One region of the Streptomyces sp. NPDC051987 genome, then DNA from elsewhere that is predicted to be linked to it. Evidence: predicted binding sites of a transcription regulator. Region 1 holds the regulator's gene; the other holds the start of a gene.
What was found. Region 1 encodes HrcA, which represses chaperone genes, less so after heat shock. Its sites were predicted from a motif close to TTNGCACTCNGNNNNNCNGAGTGCNAA; they were not measured.

Region 1 (8,321 bases):
CGTCCCCTACTGCGCGACCCGCTGCGGGTACTGCGACTTCAACACCTACACGGCGACCGAGCTGCGCGGCACCGGCGGTGTCCTGGCCTCCCGCGACAACTACGCGGACACGGTGATCGACGAGGTCAGGCTGGCGCGGAAGGTCCTCGGCGACGACCCGCGCGAGGTGCGGACCGTGTTCGTCGGGGGCGGTACGCCGACGCTGCTGGCCGCCGGCGACCTGGTACGGATGCTGGGCGCGATCCGCGACGAGTTCGGGCTCGCGGCCGACGCGGAGGTCACGACCGAGGCGAACCCGGAGTCGGTCGACCCGGCCTACCTCGCGGCCCTGCGGGAGGGCGGCTTCAACCGGATCTCCTTCGGCATGCAGAGCGCGCGGCAGCACGTGCTGCGGGTCCTCGACCGCACCCACACCCCCGGGCGCCCCGAGGCGTGCGTCGCCGAGGCCCGCGCGGCCGGCTTCGAGCACGTGAACCTGGACCTGATCTACGGCACCCCGGGCGAGTCCGACGACGACTGGCGGGCCTCCCTGGACGCGGCGATCGGCGCCGGACCCGACCATGTGTCGGCGTACGCGCTGATCGTCGAGGAGGGCACCCAGCTGGCCCGGCGGATTCGCCGCGGCGAGGTCCCGATGACCGACGACGACGTCCACGCCGACCGTTACCTGATCGCCGACTCGGTGCTGGCCGGGGCGGGCTTCGACTGGTACGAGGTGTCCAACTGGGCCACCTCCGAGGCGGCCCGCTGCCTGCACAACGAGCTGTACTGGCGGGGCGCCGACTGGTGGGGTGCCGGGCCGGGGGCGCACGCGCACGTGGGCGGCGTGCGCTGGTGGAACGTCAAGCACCCGGGGGCGTACGCGGCGGCCCTGGCGGCCGGGCGGTCGCCGGGGGCCGGGCGGGAGGTCCTCTCGGACGAGGACCGGCGGGTGGAGCGGATCCTGCTGGAGCTGCGGCTGCGGGAGGGGGTGCCGCTGGGGCTGCTCAAGCAGGAGGGGCTTGAGGCGTCGCGCCGGGCGCTGTCGGACGGCCTGCTGGAGCAGGCGGCGTACGGCGAGGGGCGGGCCGTGCTGACGCTGCGCGGGCGGTTGCTGGCGGACGCGGTGGTGCGGGACCTGGTGGACTGAGGGCCCCGCGGCACGGCAGGCGTCAGGGCACGGTCACGTGGTCGATGAGACGCTCGACACATCCCAGCAGCTCCGGCTCCAGGTCCTTGTAGGAGCCCACGCGCGCGAGGATGGCCTGCCACACCGCGCCCGTGTTGTCCGCGGGCCAGCCCAGGGCCCGGCACACGCCGGTCTTCCAGTCCTGGCCGTGCGGGACGCGGGGCCAGGCGCCGATGCCCAGGGCGGACGGTTTCACCGCCTCCCAGATGTCGATGTACGGGTGGCCGACGACCAGGGCGTGGTCGCTGGTGACCGACTGGGCGATGCGCCACTCCTTCGTGCCGGGCAGCAGGTGGTCGACCAGGACACCGAGGCGGGCGTCAGGGCCGGGCGCGAACTCGGCCACGATGGCGGGCAGGTCGTCGACGCCCTCCAGGTACTCCACCACCACGCCCTCGATGCGCAGGTCGTCGCCCCAGACCTTCTCGACCAGTTCCGCGTCGTGGCGGCCCTCGACGTAGATGCGGCCCGCGCGGGCGACGCGCGCGCGGGCCCCGGGGACGGCGACCGAGCCGGAGGCGGTACGGGAGGGGCGTGCCGGTCCCCCGGACGCGGGGCGTACGAGGGTGACGACCCGGCCCTCCAGCAGGAAGCCGCGCGGCTCCAGCGGGAAGACGCGGTGCTTGCCGAAGCGGTCCTCCAGGGTGACCGTGCCCGCCTCGCAGCGGATCACCGCGCCGCAGAAACCGGTACCGGGCTCCTCCACCACCAGGCCGGGCTCGGCGGCCACCTCGGGCACCGGCTTCGGCTTCTTCCACGGCGGTGTCAGGTCGGCGGAGTACTGGCGCATTCGGATGACGATAGGAGAAGCCCGGCCGGTGCGCCTACGACACGCCGAAGCGGGCCGCCAGGGCGTCGCGCTGGGCCCGCACGAACGCCGCGTCGACCACCGCTCCGTGACCGGGCACGTACAGGGCGTGCGGGCCGCCGAGGCGGAGCAGGCGGTCCAGGGCCGCGGGCCACCGGGACGGCACGGCGTCGGGGCCGGCCTGCGGGTCGCCGGACTCCTCCACCAGGTCGCCGCAGAACACCACCTCCGGGTCACCGGGGACCAGGACGGCGAGGTCGTGGGCGGTGTGGCCGGGACCGACGTTGGCGAGCAGGGCCTGCCGGCCGTCGCCCAGGTCGAGGGTCCACTCGCCGGAGACCAGGTGGCGCGGCAGGGGAAGGGCGTCGGCCGCCTCCTCGGCCTCCGGGGACGGCAGGCCGTTGCGGACCGCGTCCCGGCGCAGTTCCTCGCGGTCGTGGGCGAGGACGGCCTCCGTGCCCACCGCCGCGTACAGGTCCGCGCCCGCGAAGGCGGCCGCCCCGAAGACGTGGTCGAAGTGCGGATGGGTGAGCGCGAGATGGGTCACACGGCGGCCGGCCAGCGCCTGCGCCTCCACGCGCAACCGTGCGCCCTCCGCCAGGCTCGACCCGGCGTCCACCATCAGGGCGGTACTCGCGCCCAGCACCAGCCCCGCCGTACAGTCCCAGCCCGGCAGCCGGCACCGGCCGACCCCGTCGGCCACCCGCTCCCAGCCCAGCTCTTCCCAAGTCACCGTCATGCCGCGACGCTAGCCGTAGGACGCCGGGGGTCCCGACCGACCTTGCCCAGTCAGTACCCCACGGCCGTACACTGGGCCGGGGACGCTGGCACTCGAACTCGCAGAGTGCCAGACGAAAGACCCGAAGGACCCGAACGACCCGAAGGGCCCGTAGGCCCCGAAAGGCCGCGGGACGACTTGCTGGAGGTGTGGCGCCGGATGCTGAGTGAACGCAGGCTTCAGGTCTTGCGCGCCATCGTCCAGGACTACGTCGGCACCGAGGAGCCGGTCGGGTCGAAGGCGCTGACCGAACGCCACAATCTCGGGGTCTCCCCGGCGACCGTCCGCAACGACATGGCCGCCCTGGAGGACGAGGGGTACATCGCCCAGCCGCACACCAGCGCCGGGCGGATCCCCACGGACAAGGGCTACCGGCTGTTCGTCGACAAGCTGGCCGGCGTCAAACCGATGAGCGCGCCCGAGCGGCGGGCCATCCAGAACTTCCTCGACGGCGCCGTCGACCTCGACGACGTCGTGGCGCGGACCGTGCGGCTGCTGGCGCAGCTGACCCGGCAGGTGGCGGTCGTGCAGTACCCGTCGCTGACGCGGTCGACCGTGCGGCACGTGGAACTGCTGGCGATGGCTCCGGCCCGGCTGATGCTGGTGCTGATCACCGACACCGGACGGGTCGAGCAGCGGATGGTCGACTGCCCGGCGCCCTTCGGGGAGACGTCTCTGGCGGACCTGCGGGCCCGGCTGAACAGCAGGGTCGCGGGCCGCCGGTTCTCGGACGTGCCCCGGCTGGTGGAGGACCTGCCGGACGCCTTCGAGGTCGAGGACCGGGGCGCGGTCTCGGCGGTGCTCTCCACCCTGCTGGAGACGCTCGTCGAGGAGAACGAGGAGCGGCTGATGATCGGCGGCACCGCCAATCTCACCCGCTTCGGGCATGACTTTCCCCTCACCATCCGGCCCGTCCTGGAGGCCCTTGAGGAGCACGTCGTCCTCCTCAAGCTCATGGGCGAGGCGGGGGATTCGGGCATGACCGTACGCATCGGTCACGAGAACGCCTACGAGGGACTCAACTCCACGTCCGTGGTGTCGGTCGGCTACGGTTCGGGCGGCGAGGCAGTCGCCAAACTCGGCGTGGTCGGACCGACCCGCATGGATTACCCGGGAACGATGGGAGCGGTACGAGCGGTGGCACGGTACGTCGGACAGATCCTGGCGGAGTCGTAAGTGGCCACGGACTACTACGCCGTTCTCGGCGTGCGCCGCGACGCGTCGCAGGAAGAGATCAAGAAGGCCTTCCGGCGGCTCGCGCGCGAGCTGCACCCGGACGTCAATCCGGATCCGAAGACCCAGGAGCGGTTCAAGGAGATCAACGCCGCCTACGAGGTGCTCTCCGACCCGCAGAAGAAGCAGGTCTACGACCTCGGCGGCGATCCGCTCTCGCAGAGCGGCGGCGCGGGCGCCGGGGGTTTCGGGGCCGGCGGGTTCGGCAACTTCTCGGACATCATGGACGCGTTCTTCGGTACGGCGTCCCAGCGCGGGCCGAGGTCGCGTACGCGGCGCGGCCAGGACGCGATGATCCGGATCGAGGTCGAGCTCGACGAGGCGGCCTTCGGCACGACCAAGGACATCCAGGTCGACACGGCGATCGTCTGCAACACCTGCAACGGTGAGGGCGCGGCGCCGGGCACCTCCGCCCAGACGTGTGACATGTGCCGGGGCCGTGGTGAGGTCTCGCAGGTGACGCGGTCCTTCCTCGGGCAGGTCATGACCTCCCGGCCCTGCCCGCAGTGCCAGGGGTTCGGGACCGTCGTGCCGACGCCGTGCCCCGAGTGCGCCGGTGACGGGCGGGTCCGGTCGCGGCGGACGCTGACCGTGAAGATCCCGGCCGGTGTCGACAACGGCACGCGCATCCAGCTCGCCGGCGAGGGCGAGGTCGGGCCGGGCGGCGGTCCCGCCGGTGACCTGTACGTCGAGATCCACGAGCTGCCGCACTCCACGTTCCAGCGGCGCGGGGACGACCTGCACTGCACGGTGACGATCCCGATGACGGCGGCGTCGCTCGGCACGAAGGTGCCGCTGGAGACGCTGGACGGGCTGGAGGAGGTCGACATCCGGCCCGGCACCCAGTCCGGGCAGTCGATTCCGCTGCACGGGCGCGGGGTGACGCACCTGCGGGGCGGGGGCCGGGGCGACCTGGTCGTGCACGTCGAGGTGACGACGCCGACGAAGCTGGACCCCGAGCAGGAGCGGTTGCTGAGGGAGCTGGCGAAGCTGCGCGGGGAGGAGCGGCCGCAGGGGCAGTTCCAGCCCGGTCAGCAAGGACTGTTCAGCCGGCTGAAGGACGCGTTCAACGGGCGCTGAGCCGGGGCCGTCGGCGGCGTGCCGTGAAGGGGCTCCGCCCCTTCGACCCCGCCAGGGGGCTCCGCCCCCTGGACCCCGGGACCGTCACCCACCCACCACCCGACGCGGTTCGTCAAAAGGCGCCGTCGGCTCCCCGGGTCGGTCGGTCGAGTGGCGCCGTCGGCTCTCCGACGCGGTCGGTCGAGGGGCGCCGTAGCCCCCCGCGGCTCGGTCGGTCGGGGGGCCATGTCGGGTGTCCGGTCGGGGAGATTTCTGGCATGTGCCAATGGGGCGGTCCGATTCGGTCTTGTTCGGAGGACGTGACAACATGCCGTCATGTCCTCCGCACTGACCGATCTCTTCCCCATTCCGATCGTGCAGGCCCCCATGGCGGGCGGGATCTCCGTCCCGCAGCTCGCCGCCGCCGTGTCCGAGGCGGGCGGGCTGGGGTTCCTCGCCGCCGGGTACAAGACCGCCGACGGGATGTACCAGGAGATCAAGCAGTTGCGCGGGCTGACCGGGCGTCCCTTCGGCGTGAACCTCTTCATGCCGCAGCCGGAGTACGCCGAGTCCGGCGCCGTGGAGGTCTACGCGCATCAGCTCGCCGGTGAGGCCGCCTGGTACGAGACCGAGCTGGGCGACCCGGACAGCGGCCGGGACGACGGGTACGAGGCCAAGCTGGCCGTGCTGCTGGACAACCCGGTGGCGGCGGCCTCGTTCCACTTCGGGGTGCCGGTGCCGGAGGTGCTGGACTCCCTGCGGCGGGCCGGTACGGTCACTCTGGTCACCGCCACCACCGTCGAGGAGGCCCTCGCCGTCGAGCGGGCCGGGGCCGACGCGGTGATCGCGCAGGGCGTGGAGGCCGGCGGCCACCAGGGCACCCACCGGGACGTGCCGGAGAACGACGGGTCCGGGATCGGGCTGCTGTCGCTGGTCGCCCAGGTACGGGAGGCCGTGCGGATCCCCGTGGTCGCGGCCGGCGGGCTCATGCGCGGCAGCCAGATCGCCGCCGTCCTCGCGGCCGGGGCGAGCGCCGCGCAGCTGGGCACGGCCTTCCTGGCCACCCCGGAGTCCGGCGCCGCAGCCCTCTACAAGCAGGCGCTCACCGACCCGCTGTTCACCCGGACCGCGCTGACCCGGGCGTTCTCCGGGCGGCCCGCCCGCGGCCTGGTCAACCGGTTCATGCGCGAGCACGGCCCCTACGCGCCCGCCGCCTACCCGGAGGTCCACCACCTCACCGCGCCGCTGCGCAAGGCCGCCGCCGGCACCGGGGACGCGCAGGGCATGGCCCTGTGGGCAGGGCAGGGGCACCGGATGGCCCGCGAGCTGGCCGCCGGGCAGCTGGTGGAGGTCCTCGCCGAGGAGCTCGCCGCGGCGTCGACAGCGTTGTCCGTCAAGGGCGAGGGAGCAGGACGATGACCGCCCCGGTGTTCGTGCTCGATCCGCTGCCCGTGCCGGGCGTCCCGGGCGGCGAGATCGTCCTCGACGGACCCGAGGGACGGCACGCGGTCTCGGTGAAGCGGCTCCAGCCCGGCGAGGAGGTCATCCTCACCGACGGCCGCGGGCGCTGGGTCGAGGGCGTCGTACGGGCCGCCGAGGGCAAGGACCGGCTGGTGGTCGCGGAGCTGGGGAGCGTCCGTGCGGAGCCGGAGCCGCGGCCCCGGATCACCGTCGTGCAGGCGCTGCCCAAGGGGGACCGCGGTGAGGTCGCCGTGGAGACCATGACCGAGGTCGGCGTCGACGTGATCGTGCCGTGGCAGGCCGCCCGCTGCATCACCCAGTGGAGGGGCGAGCGGGGCCTGAAGTCCCTGGCCAAGTGGCGCGCCACCGCCCGCGAGGCCGGCAAGCAGTCCCGCCGGGTGCGGTTCCCGGAGGTGGGCGACGCGGTGAGCACGAAACAGGTCGCGGCGCTGCTCGCCGGAGCCGGGCTCGCCGCCGTGCTGCACTCCGACTTCACGCACGGCAGCGAGCCGCTCGCCGCCGCCCCGCTGCCCACCGAGGGCGAGATCGTGCTGGTCGTCGGGCCCGAAGGGGGCATCGCCCGGGACGAGGTGGCGCTGTTCGAGGAGGCGGGTGCGAAGGCGTACACGCTGGGGCCTACCGTGATGCGCACATCGACCGCCGGGACGGCGGCCGCGGCGCTGCTGCTCGGGCGCACCGGCCGGTGGTCCTGAACCGCGCAGCTCTGGGGGGCACGCCGTGGAACTCGCCCAAGTCCGGCTCCTGGTCACCGACTTCGCCGCCTGCTACCGCTTCTACGCCGAGGTGCTCGGGCTGAAGCCGCAGTCGGGGGCGAGCGAGGGGCCGTACGAGAAGTTCAGCCCGCACGCCGGGTCGGCGGGGATCGCGTTGCAGGACCGCGCGATGATGGCCGCGGTCCTGGGCGAACTGGGGGAGGCGGCGACCGGGCACCGTTCGCTGGTGGTGCTGCGCGTCGACGACCTCGACGCCTACTGCGAACAGATCGTCGCGCGGGGGGCGGTCCTGGTGCACGGACCGGCGCCGATGACGGAACGCATGCGGGTCGCCCACCTCAGGGATCCCGAGGGGAACCTGGTGGAACTGCAGGAGTGGCTGCTGCTGCGCACCTGACGGGTGACGGCCTAGAACACGTGAGTGGCCGTATGTCCCCTACCGCCACCGGCGGGACGGTGGCAGGCTGCCCTCCATGGGGGCATTGAGGCTGATTTGGGGCCGGCCGCGCGGGACCAGGGCGGCGGTCGTGGCAGGGCTCGCGGTGCTCGCCGTGGGCGGTCTGGCGGCCTGCCGGCCCGGCGACCTGAACACCGCGACGGTCGCCTACACCACCGACCAGACCGCCACCGCCGAGCTGAAACGCCAGCATGTCGACGTCAGTTGGCTCACCTGCACCGGCAACTACGGCTCGTCAGGCTCGTCCGGCTCGTCCCGCTCGTCCGCGAAGACGCCCTCGGCGTCCGAGACCACCGTCGTCTCCGTCGACTGCAAGGGCAGAACCAAGGACGGGCGGGCCATCACCGTCACCGGCCGGGTCACGAAGGCGGTCAGCGGGGCCTGCGTGCGCGGGAACCTCGTCGCGACCGTCGGCGGCAAGGAGTGGTTCCGGGTGACCGGACTCGGCGACTGCGACGCCACGCCCGGACCGGTGCACAGCACCTACCGGCCGCCCACCTACGGGCGGCAGCCGGGCCCCACCGTGACCGTCACCAAGACCGTCTGGTGCCAGGGCGACCCCAAGTGCTGGCCGGTGCAGGGCAAGTGATCGAAATCGGCCACCGGGAAGACGTCACGGTGCA
Region 2 (8,321 bases), on a different contig from region 1:
TGCCTGCTGTGCGAGACGCGGCGGCGGGCGGCGCGCCGGTCCGAGTACGGCGGCGGGCCCCGGCCGTCCACGCCGGGAGAGGCCGCCGGTCCGTCCATGTCCCGGTACGGCGTGCGCGCCGACCGGCCGCAGCCCCAGCAGCGCTGGCTGCCGGAAGCGTGGAACGGCAGGGAGTGGGAGCTGTGCGGCACCCCCCGGCGCGACCGGCGGGAGGCCGAGCTGTATCTGGCCGCCCAGCGGCGCGGGTCACGGCCGGCCATGGCCTACCGACTGGTGCACGAGTTCACCGACTACGAGGTGCTGCGCGTGTGGGGCACCCCGGTGCACGTGGACATCGAGCCCCTGGGCAATCTCTAGGCAGCCCCCAGCTTCTCTGACTAAAGTCAGAGAATGGATGAGGCGCAGATCGAGCAGGTCCGGCGGTTCAACCGCACCGTCACCGAGCGCGTGGGCGTGCTCCACGACCGCTACCTGGGCCGTGACCGGCCGATCGGCGAGGCACGGCTGCTCTGGGAGATCGGCGAGCGGGACCAGGACGTGCGGCGGCTGCGTGAGCGACTCGGGCTCGACTCCGGGTACGTCAGCCGGCTGCTGCGTTCCCTGGAGAGCGACGGCCTGGTGGCGGTGGAGCCGCACCCCGAGGACAGGCGGGTGCGCACCGTGCGGCTGACCGAGAAGGGGCGGGCGGAGCGCGCCCTGCTCGACGACCGCAGCGACGACCTGGCCGGTTCCCTCCTCCAGCCGCTCAACACCGCGCAGCGCGCCCGGCTGGTGGCGGCCATGGCCGAGGTCGACCGGCTGCTGACCGCCAGCACGGTCACCCTCGACACCGTCGACCCCGATCACCCCGACGCCCGGCACTGCCTGCTGGCCTACTTCGCCGAACTGCAGGAGCGCTTCGACACCGGCTTCGACCCCGCCCGCAGCCTGCTGCCCGACGCCGGTGAACTGCGGCCCCCGCGCGGCCTGTTCCTGGTCGCCCGGCTGCACGGCGAACCCGTCGGCTGCGCGGGGGTGAAGCTGCCGTCCGATGCTCCGGCGGAGATCAAGCGCATGTGGGTCGACCCGCGGGCCCGCCGGCTCGGGCTCGCCCGCCGGTTCCTGACCGAACTGGAGGCGCGGGCCGCCCGGCACGGCCACGACACCCTGCGCCTGGACACCAACAAGACGCTCACCTCGGCGATCAGCCTCTACCACTCCTTCGGCTTCGAGGAGGTCCCGGCCTTCAACGACGAGCCCTACGCCCACCACTGGTTCGAGAAGCGGATCACCGCGCCGTCGGCCGAGCGGCCGTGACGGAACCGGCTCAGCTCAGCGTCTTCAGCGCCGCCCCGTCGAACGGCTTCAGCTCGTCCGCGCGGCCGCCGAGGACCTTCGCCGCCCACTCGGGGTCCTGCAGCAGGGCGCGGCCGACGGCGACCATGTCGTACTCCTCGCGCTCCAGGCTGTCGAGGAGGTCGTCGATGCCCCTGGTCGTGGCGCCCTCACCGGCGAACGCCTTGAGGAACTCGCCGTCCAGGCCGACGGAGCCGACGGTGATGGTGGGCCTGCCGGTGAGCTTCTTGGTCCAGCCGGCCAGGTTCAGGTCGGAACCCTCGAACTCGGGGAGCCAGTAGCGGCGCGTGGAGGCGTGGAAGACGTCGACGCCGGCGGCGGCCAGCGGGGTGAGGACCGCCTCCAGCTCCTCGGGGGTCTCGGCGAGCCGGGCGTCGTAGTTGTCGGACTTCCACTGCGAGAAGCGGAAGATGACGGGGAACTCCGGGGAGACCGACGCACGGACGGCGGCCACGATCTCCGCCGCGAACTTCGTGCGGGCGACCGGGTCGCCGCCGTACGCGTCGGTGCGGCGGTTGGTGCCCGCCCACAGGAACTGGTCGATCAGGTAGCCGTGGGCGCCGTGCAGCTCGACGCCGTCGAAGCCGGTGCGCTCGGCGGCGGCCGCGGCCTCGGCGAACGCGCGGACGACATCGTCGAGGTCCTGCTGGGTCATCGCCCGGCCCTCGCCCTCGGCGCCGTCCAGACGGACGCCGGAGGGGCCGACGGCGGGGGCGTCCGCGTAGGGCGCCTGGCCCTGCTTGCGGACCATGCCGATGTGCCAGAGCTGCGGGACGATCGTGCCGCCGGCCGCGTGCACCCCCTCGGCGACCTTCGCCCAGCCCGCCAGCTGCTCCTCGCCGTGGAACCGCGGGACGCGGTCGCTGTTCCCGGCCGACTCGTGGCCGACGTACGTCCCCTCGGTGACGATCAGACCGACACCGGCGGCGGCCCGGCGGGCGTAGTACGAGACCACGTCGTCGCCGGGCACGCCGCCGGGGCTGAACTGGCGGGTCATCGGGGCCATCACGATCCGGTTGGGGACCGTGAGCCCGTTCAGGACGATGGGACGGGAGAGGATCTCGGCCGCGCGGGAGGCGGGGGACGTGGTGACGGTCACGTGGGGGTCTCCTCGTGAGGGGGGGCGGGAACCCGGGCGGTTCACCCAGGTCCGGTACCGGTCGGTATGTGCACACGCATCGAGTGCTCCTCTGGGAGAACGATCAGCCCGGGGTGCGCATTCCCGCTCCCCCGCCGTTGCCGTGTGACCCAGGACACGAGGACCGCGGTCCCGTGGCCGTCGCGGGAACGCCGAAGGGCGGCATCCCCTGTCGAACAGGGGATGCCGCCCTCGGTGCTGCGTCAGGACATCCGAGCCGTCAGGCTCAGAAATTCCGAGCCGTCAGGCTCAGAAGTCCATGTCACCGCCCGGCATGCCGCCCGGAGCGGCCGCGGCGGCCTTCTCCGGCTTGTCGGCGATGACGGCCTCGGTGGTGAGGAACAGCGCGGCGATGGAGGCGGCGTTCTGCAGGGCAGAGCGGGTCACCTTCGCCGGGTCGATGATGCCCTCGGCGACCAGGTCGACGTACTCACCGGTCGCGGCGTTCAGGCCGTGACCCGGGGTGAGGGAGCGGACCTTCTCCACCACGACGCCGCCTTCGAGGCCGGCGTTCACGGCGATCTGCTTCAGCGGGGCCTCCAGGGCGAGCTTCACGGCCTGCGCGCCGGTCGCCTCGTCACCGTCCAGCTCCAGCTTCTCGAAGACCGAGGAGGCCTGCAGCAGGGCCACGCCACCACCGGCGACGATGCCCTCCTCGACGGCCGCCTTGGCGTTGCGCACGGCGTCCTCGATGCGGTGCTTGCGCTCCTTGAGCTCGACCTCGGTCGCGGCACCCGCCTTGATGACGGCGACGCCACCGGCGAGCTTCGCCAGGCGCTCCTGGAGCTTCTCGCGGTCGTAGTCCGAGTCGGACTGCTCGATCTCGGCGCGGATCTGGTTGACCCGGCCCTGGACCTGCTCGGTGGAGCCGGCACCGTCGACGATGGTGGTCTCGTCCTTGGTGATGACCACCTTGCGGGCGCGGCCCAGCAGGTCGAGGGTCGTGTTCTCCAGCTTGAGACCGACCTCCTCGGAGATGACCTCGCCGCCGGTGAGGATGGCGATGTCGTTCAGCATCGCCTTGCGGCGGTCGCCGAAGCCCGGGGCCTTGACGGCGACGGACTTGAAGGTGCCGCGGATCTTGTTGACGACCAGGGTCGACAGGGCCTCGCCCTCGACGTCCTCGGCGATGATCAGCAGCGGCTTGCCCGACTGCATGACCTTCTCCAGCAGCGGGAGCAGGTCCTTGACGGAGCCGATCTTGGAGTTGGCGATCAGGATGTACGGGTCGTCGAGGGACGCCTCCATACGCTCCATGTCGGTGGCGAAGTACGCCGAGATGTAGCCCTTGTCGAAGCGCATACCCTCGGTGAGCTCCAGCTCCAGACCGAAGGTCTGGGACTCCTCGACGGTGATGACGCCTTCCTTGCCGACCTTGTCCATGGCCTCGGCGATCAGCTCGCCGATCTGGGTGTCGGCGGCGGAGATGGAGGCCGTGGAGGCGATCTGCTCCTTGGTCTCGACGTCCTTCGCCTGCTCCAGCAGGGCACCGGAGACGGCCTCGACGGCCTTCTCGATACCGCGCTTCAGGGCCATCGGGTTGGCACCGGCGGCCACGTTGCGCAGGCCCTCGCGGACCAGGGCCTGGGCGAGCACGGTCGCGGTGGTCGTACCGTCACCGGCGACGTCGTCCGTCTTCTTGGCGACTTCCTTGACCAGCTCGGCGCCGATCTTCTCGTACGGGTCCTCCAGCTCGATCTCCTTGGCGATGGACACACCATCGTTGGTGATCGTGGGGGCGCCCCACTTCTTCTCAAGGACGACGTTGCGGCCCTTGGGGCCGAGGGTGACCTTGACGGCGTCGGCGAGCTGGTTCATACCGCGCTCAAGGCCGCGCCGCGCCTCCTCGTCGAACGCGATGATCTTGGCCATGTGAAGTGGTCCCTCCAGGACTGGGGGTGAGTCTTCGGACCGCGCCCGCGCCCGCGACGGACGGCTCGCCGGCCCGTGGGTTCCTTGCCCCACCCGGCCTGCGGGCCTCACCGACCCGGTCCTTCGTTGTCACTCTCACCTTCAGAGTGCTAACGCCAATGATTAGCACTCGCCCATGCCGAGTGCAAGCGCCTGCCCGGTATCGACCCCTGGAGTCAGGCCCTCCCGGGCATGCGCCGGGCATGCGCCGGGCATGCCGAAGGGCTCGTGCCCCGGGAGGCACGAGCCCTTCGAAGAAGTACAGAAGAACGTCGCTGTCAGTCGGCGCGTGCTTCAGCTGGTCGCCAGTCGGACCATGTCCGCCTGCGGCCCCTTCTGGCCCTGCGAGATCTCGAAATCGACCCGCTGACCCTCTTCCAGGGTGCGGTAGCCGTCCATCTGAATCGCGCTGTAGTGGACGAAAACATCCGCACCACCGTCGACCGCGATGAAGCCGTACCCCTTCTCCGCGTTGAACCACTTGACGGTGCCCTGAGCCATGCCTAACTCCCCTATTACTGGCCCTTGCACAGATCCACACTTCGCGGATCCGGGTCAGACCTCACCCCCCATTGGTTGGGGGCGTGCGCCGGAACGCGTCGACCGCGGCTGAATGTATCTGTCCAACTGCCGTCTGCAACAGGTCAATCGGACGAGAATTCTGGACGGAAGGGGTCCGGAATGTAGCAAGAATTCGGCCGAATTCAGGGCAAGTCGGGCCCCACAAAGGCCACAAAAGCCGCATATAACCCACGCACTTTGGCTACTTCTTGCCGGGCCTGCGGTGTCGAATACAGGGCCCCCGACCTGGAGATCGGGACCGCGTTCCCCAACTGTACCGCGCTCAACCACACAGAATTGCCCCCTCCGCTTCTCTCACGGAGGGGGCAATCAAGTGAACAGTCGGTGAGGGCCATTACCGAAGGTAATGTTCGGTCATTCGGCCATCACGTCACGAGAGGGGCCAGGTCAGCCGCCGGCCACGGCCGGGATGATGGAGACGCCGGCGCCGTCGGGCGTGGCGGTCTCCAGGCCCTGCTCGAAGCGGACGTCGTCGTCGTTGACGTACACGTTGACGAAACGGCGCAGCTTGCCCTGGTCGTCGAGGACGCGCGCGGAGATCCCGGTGTGGTTCTTCTCCAGGTCCGAGATGACCTCGCCCAGGGTGGTGCCTTCTGCGGTGACTTCGGCCTGACCGCCGGTGTAGGTGCGCAGGATGGTGGGGATGCGAACGGTGACGCTCACGTTTTTGACCTCCGGTCTGGGCAACGCCCTAATTCTCGGGGACTCAGGCGAGCCCGGCCGCACGGAAAGACTCCAGATTCGGGCGAATGGTGGCGGTGAGCCCGGTGCCCGCGACCGCGTCCAGCGTCTTCAGTCCATCACCGGTGTTGAGTACAACGACCGACTTCGCCGGATCAATCAACCCATTCTCAATGAGCTTTTTGGTGACTCCAACCGTCACCCCGCCGGCGGTTTCCGCGAAGATTCCCTCGGTCCGCGCGAGCAGCTTGATGGCGTCGACGACCTGCTCGTCGGTGACGTCCTCCACCGCACCGCCGGTACGGCGCGCGACGTCCAGGACGTACGGCCCGTCGGCCGGGTTGCCGATGGCCAGCGACTTGGCGATGGTGTTCGGCTTCTGCGGCCGCACCACGTCGTGGCCCGCCTTGTAGGCCACCGAGACCGGCGAGCACCCCTCGGCCTGGGCGCCGAAGATCTTGTACGGCTTGTCCTCGACCAGGCCGAGCTTGATCAGCTCCTGCAGACCCTTGTCGATCTTCGTGAGCTGCGAGCCGGAGGCGATCGGGATGACCAGCTGGTCCGGGATCTCCCAGCCGAGCTGCTCGCAGATCTCGTACGCCAGGGTCTTGGAGCCCTCCGCGTAGTACGGCCGCAGGTTGACGTTGACGAAGCCCCAGCCCTCGCCGGCCGAGTCGCCGATCAGCTCGGAACAGAAACGGTTCACGTCGTCGTAGTTGCCCTCGATGCCGACGAGCTCGCCGCCGTAGATCGCGGCCATGACGACCTTGCCCTGCTCCAGGTCGTGCGGGATGAACACGCACGAGCGGAAGCCGGCGCGGGCGGCGGCGGCACCGACCGCGCCGGCCAGGTTGCCGGTGGAGGAGCAGGAGAGGGTGGTGTAGCCGAAGGCGCGGGCGGCCTCGACGGCCTGGGCGACGACGCGGTCCTTGAAGGAGTGCGTCGGGTTGCCGGAGTCGTCCTTCACGTACAGCCCGCCGGTCACCCCGAGCTCGCGGGCCAGGTTGTCGGCCTTGACCAGCTTGGTCCAGCCGGGGTTGATGTTCGGCTTGGTCGCCACGTCCGCCGGGACGGGCAGCAGCGGCGCGTAGCGCCAGATGTTCGTGGGGCCCGCCTCGATCCGCTTGCGGAGCTCCTCGGTGTCGTAGGCCGAGAAGTCGTACGCGATCTCCAGCGGGCCGAAACACTCCTCGCAGGCGAACACCGGGCCGAGCGGCACCCGGTGACCGCACTCGCGGCAGCTGAGGGCAGCGGCGGGACCGAGGTCGACGGTGGAATCCGTGGTGCTTGCAACAGTCTGCACAGCCATGTGAGGCGAGGCCCTTTCTCCTCATCTTCCTCACGACGCATCTCGCCGTGAGACGGATTTGGCACCTTCCCTAGCCGGGAGCCTCGCGGACGATCGACACTGACCGGCGATCTACGAGAACCGACTGGAGGGTTGCCGGGGCTTCATCGGGCCGTTTCCCTCTGCCCCTCTGGATGAGCTGTATGCGGTTGTCGGCGCCGGACGACCCAGGACATGCGATGGTCATCGGCGTTGTTCAAGACTGTAACCGAAGGCCAGGACAGTTGAGAGAGTCGTCCGAACCGCGAGATGGATCACACCCCGTCGTGTGACCGTGACAGTGAGGAGCCGCTGACCGTGCTGGAAGAAGTCGAGCGCTGGCTGGCCACCCGCTCCTGGTCCGTGACCGAACGTCCCCTGCACCGGGTCATGGCCGCCAAACGGTCCTCCGGGCAGACGGTCAGCGTCGTGCTGCCCGCGCTCAACGAGGAGGACACCGTCGGCGACATCGTCGCGATCATCCGTCACGACCTCATGCAGCAGGTACCGCTCGTCGACGAGATCGTGGTCGTCGACTCCGGCTCCACCGACCGCACCGCCGCCGTCGCCGCGGCGGCCGGCGCCCGCGTCGTGCACCGCGACGCGATCCTGCCCCGCATCCCCGCCGTCCCCGGCAAGGGCGAGGTCCTCTGGCGCTCCCTCCTGGTCACCACCGGGGACGTCGTCTGCTTCGTCGACGCCGACCTGCGGGAGTTCTCCTCCGACTTCGTCACCGGCATCGTCGGCCCGCTCCTCACCGACCCGGACGTGGACCTGGTCAAGGCGATGTACGACCGCCCGCTCGGCGGCGCGGCCGGACAGGGCGGCCGGGTCACCGAACTGATGGCCCGCCCGCTGCTGAACATGCACTGGCCCCAGCTGGCCGGCTTCGTCCAGCCGCTCGGCGGCGAGTACGCGGCCCGCCGCTCGCTGCTGGAGCAGCTGCCCTTCCCGGTCGGCTACGGCGTGGAGCTGGGCATGCTGGTCGACGCCCTGCACCTGGTCGGCCTCGACGCCCTCGCCCAGGTCGACGTCGGCGTCCGCAAACACCGCCACCAGGACGGCCAGGCGCTCGGCCGGATGTCCGCCGCGATCTACCGCACGGCGCAGCTCCGGCTGGCCCGCGGCCACCTGATCCGCCCCTCCCTCACCCAGTTCGAGCGGGGCGAGGACGGCTTCGAACCGCGCACGTACTCCGTGGACACCGAGGAACGCCCGCCGATGGTGGAGATCACCGAGTACGCCGAGCGCCGGGTGGCGTGACGTCGCCGCTGACGCCCCCGCCGACGTCGTGGCCTGACGTCGCCCTACGGCCGTATACGGCGGCGCGTCGGACGCCGCCGTACG

Region 2: a site for HrcA is predicted at 4,508-4,534, ahead of groL (chaperonin GroEL). Genes of this name have one in related genera too.

Annotation. Positions count from the first base shown of each region.
Region 1 is NZ_JBFAXI010000085.1:4,910-13,230, forward strand. It holds gene hemW (radical SAM family heme chaperone HemW) at 1-1,129, shown strand, start outside; gene AB0M11_RS32280 (DUF3097 domain-containing protein) at 1,152-1,958, opposite strand; gene AB0M11_RS32285 (MBL fold metallo-hydrolase) at 1,993-2,715, opposite strand; gene hrcA (heat-inducible transcriptional repressor HrcA) at 2,914-3,930, shown strand; gene dnaJ (molecular chaperone DnaJ) at 3,931-5,067, shown strand; gene AB0M11_RS32300 (nitronate monooxygenase) at 5,383-6,465, shown strand; gene AB0M11_RS32305 (16S rRNA (uracil(1498)-N(3))-methyltransferase) at 6,462-7,220, shown strand; gene AB0M11_RS32310 (VOC family protein) at 7,246-7,638, shown strand; gene AB0M11_RS32315 (hypothetical protein) at 7,715-8,287, shown strand.
Region 2 is NZ_JBFAXI010000003.1:37,083-45,403, forward strand. It holds gene AB0M11_RS02155 (hypothetical protein) at 1-357, shown strand, start outside; gene AB0M11_RS02160 (helix-turn-helix domain-containing GNAT family N-acetyltransferase) at 391-1,296, shown strand; gene AB0M11_RS02165 (NADH:flavin oxidoreductase) at 1,307-2,434, opposite strand; gene groL (chaperonin GroEL) at 2,723-4,345, opposite strand; gene AB0M11_RS02175 (cold-shock protein) at 4,679-4,885, opposite strand; gene AB0M11_RS02180 (MoaD/ThiS family protein) at 5,354-5,629, opposite strand; gene thrC (threonine synthase) at 5,673-6,956, opposite strand; SAM riboswitch class I at 6,975-7,136, opposite strand; gene AB0M11_RS02190 (glucosyl-3-phosphoglycerate synthase) at 7,293-8,237, shown strand.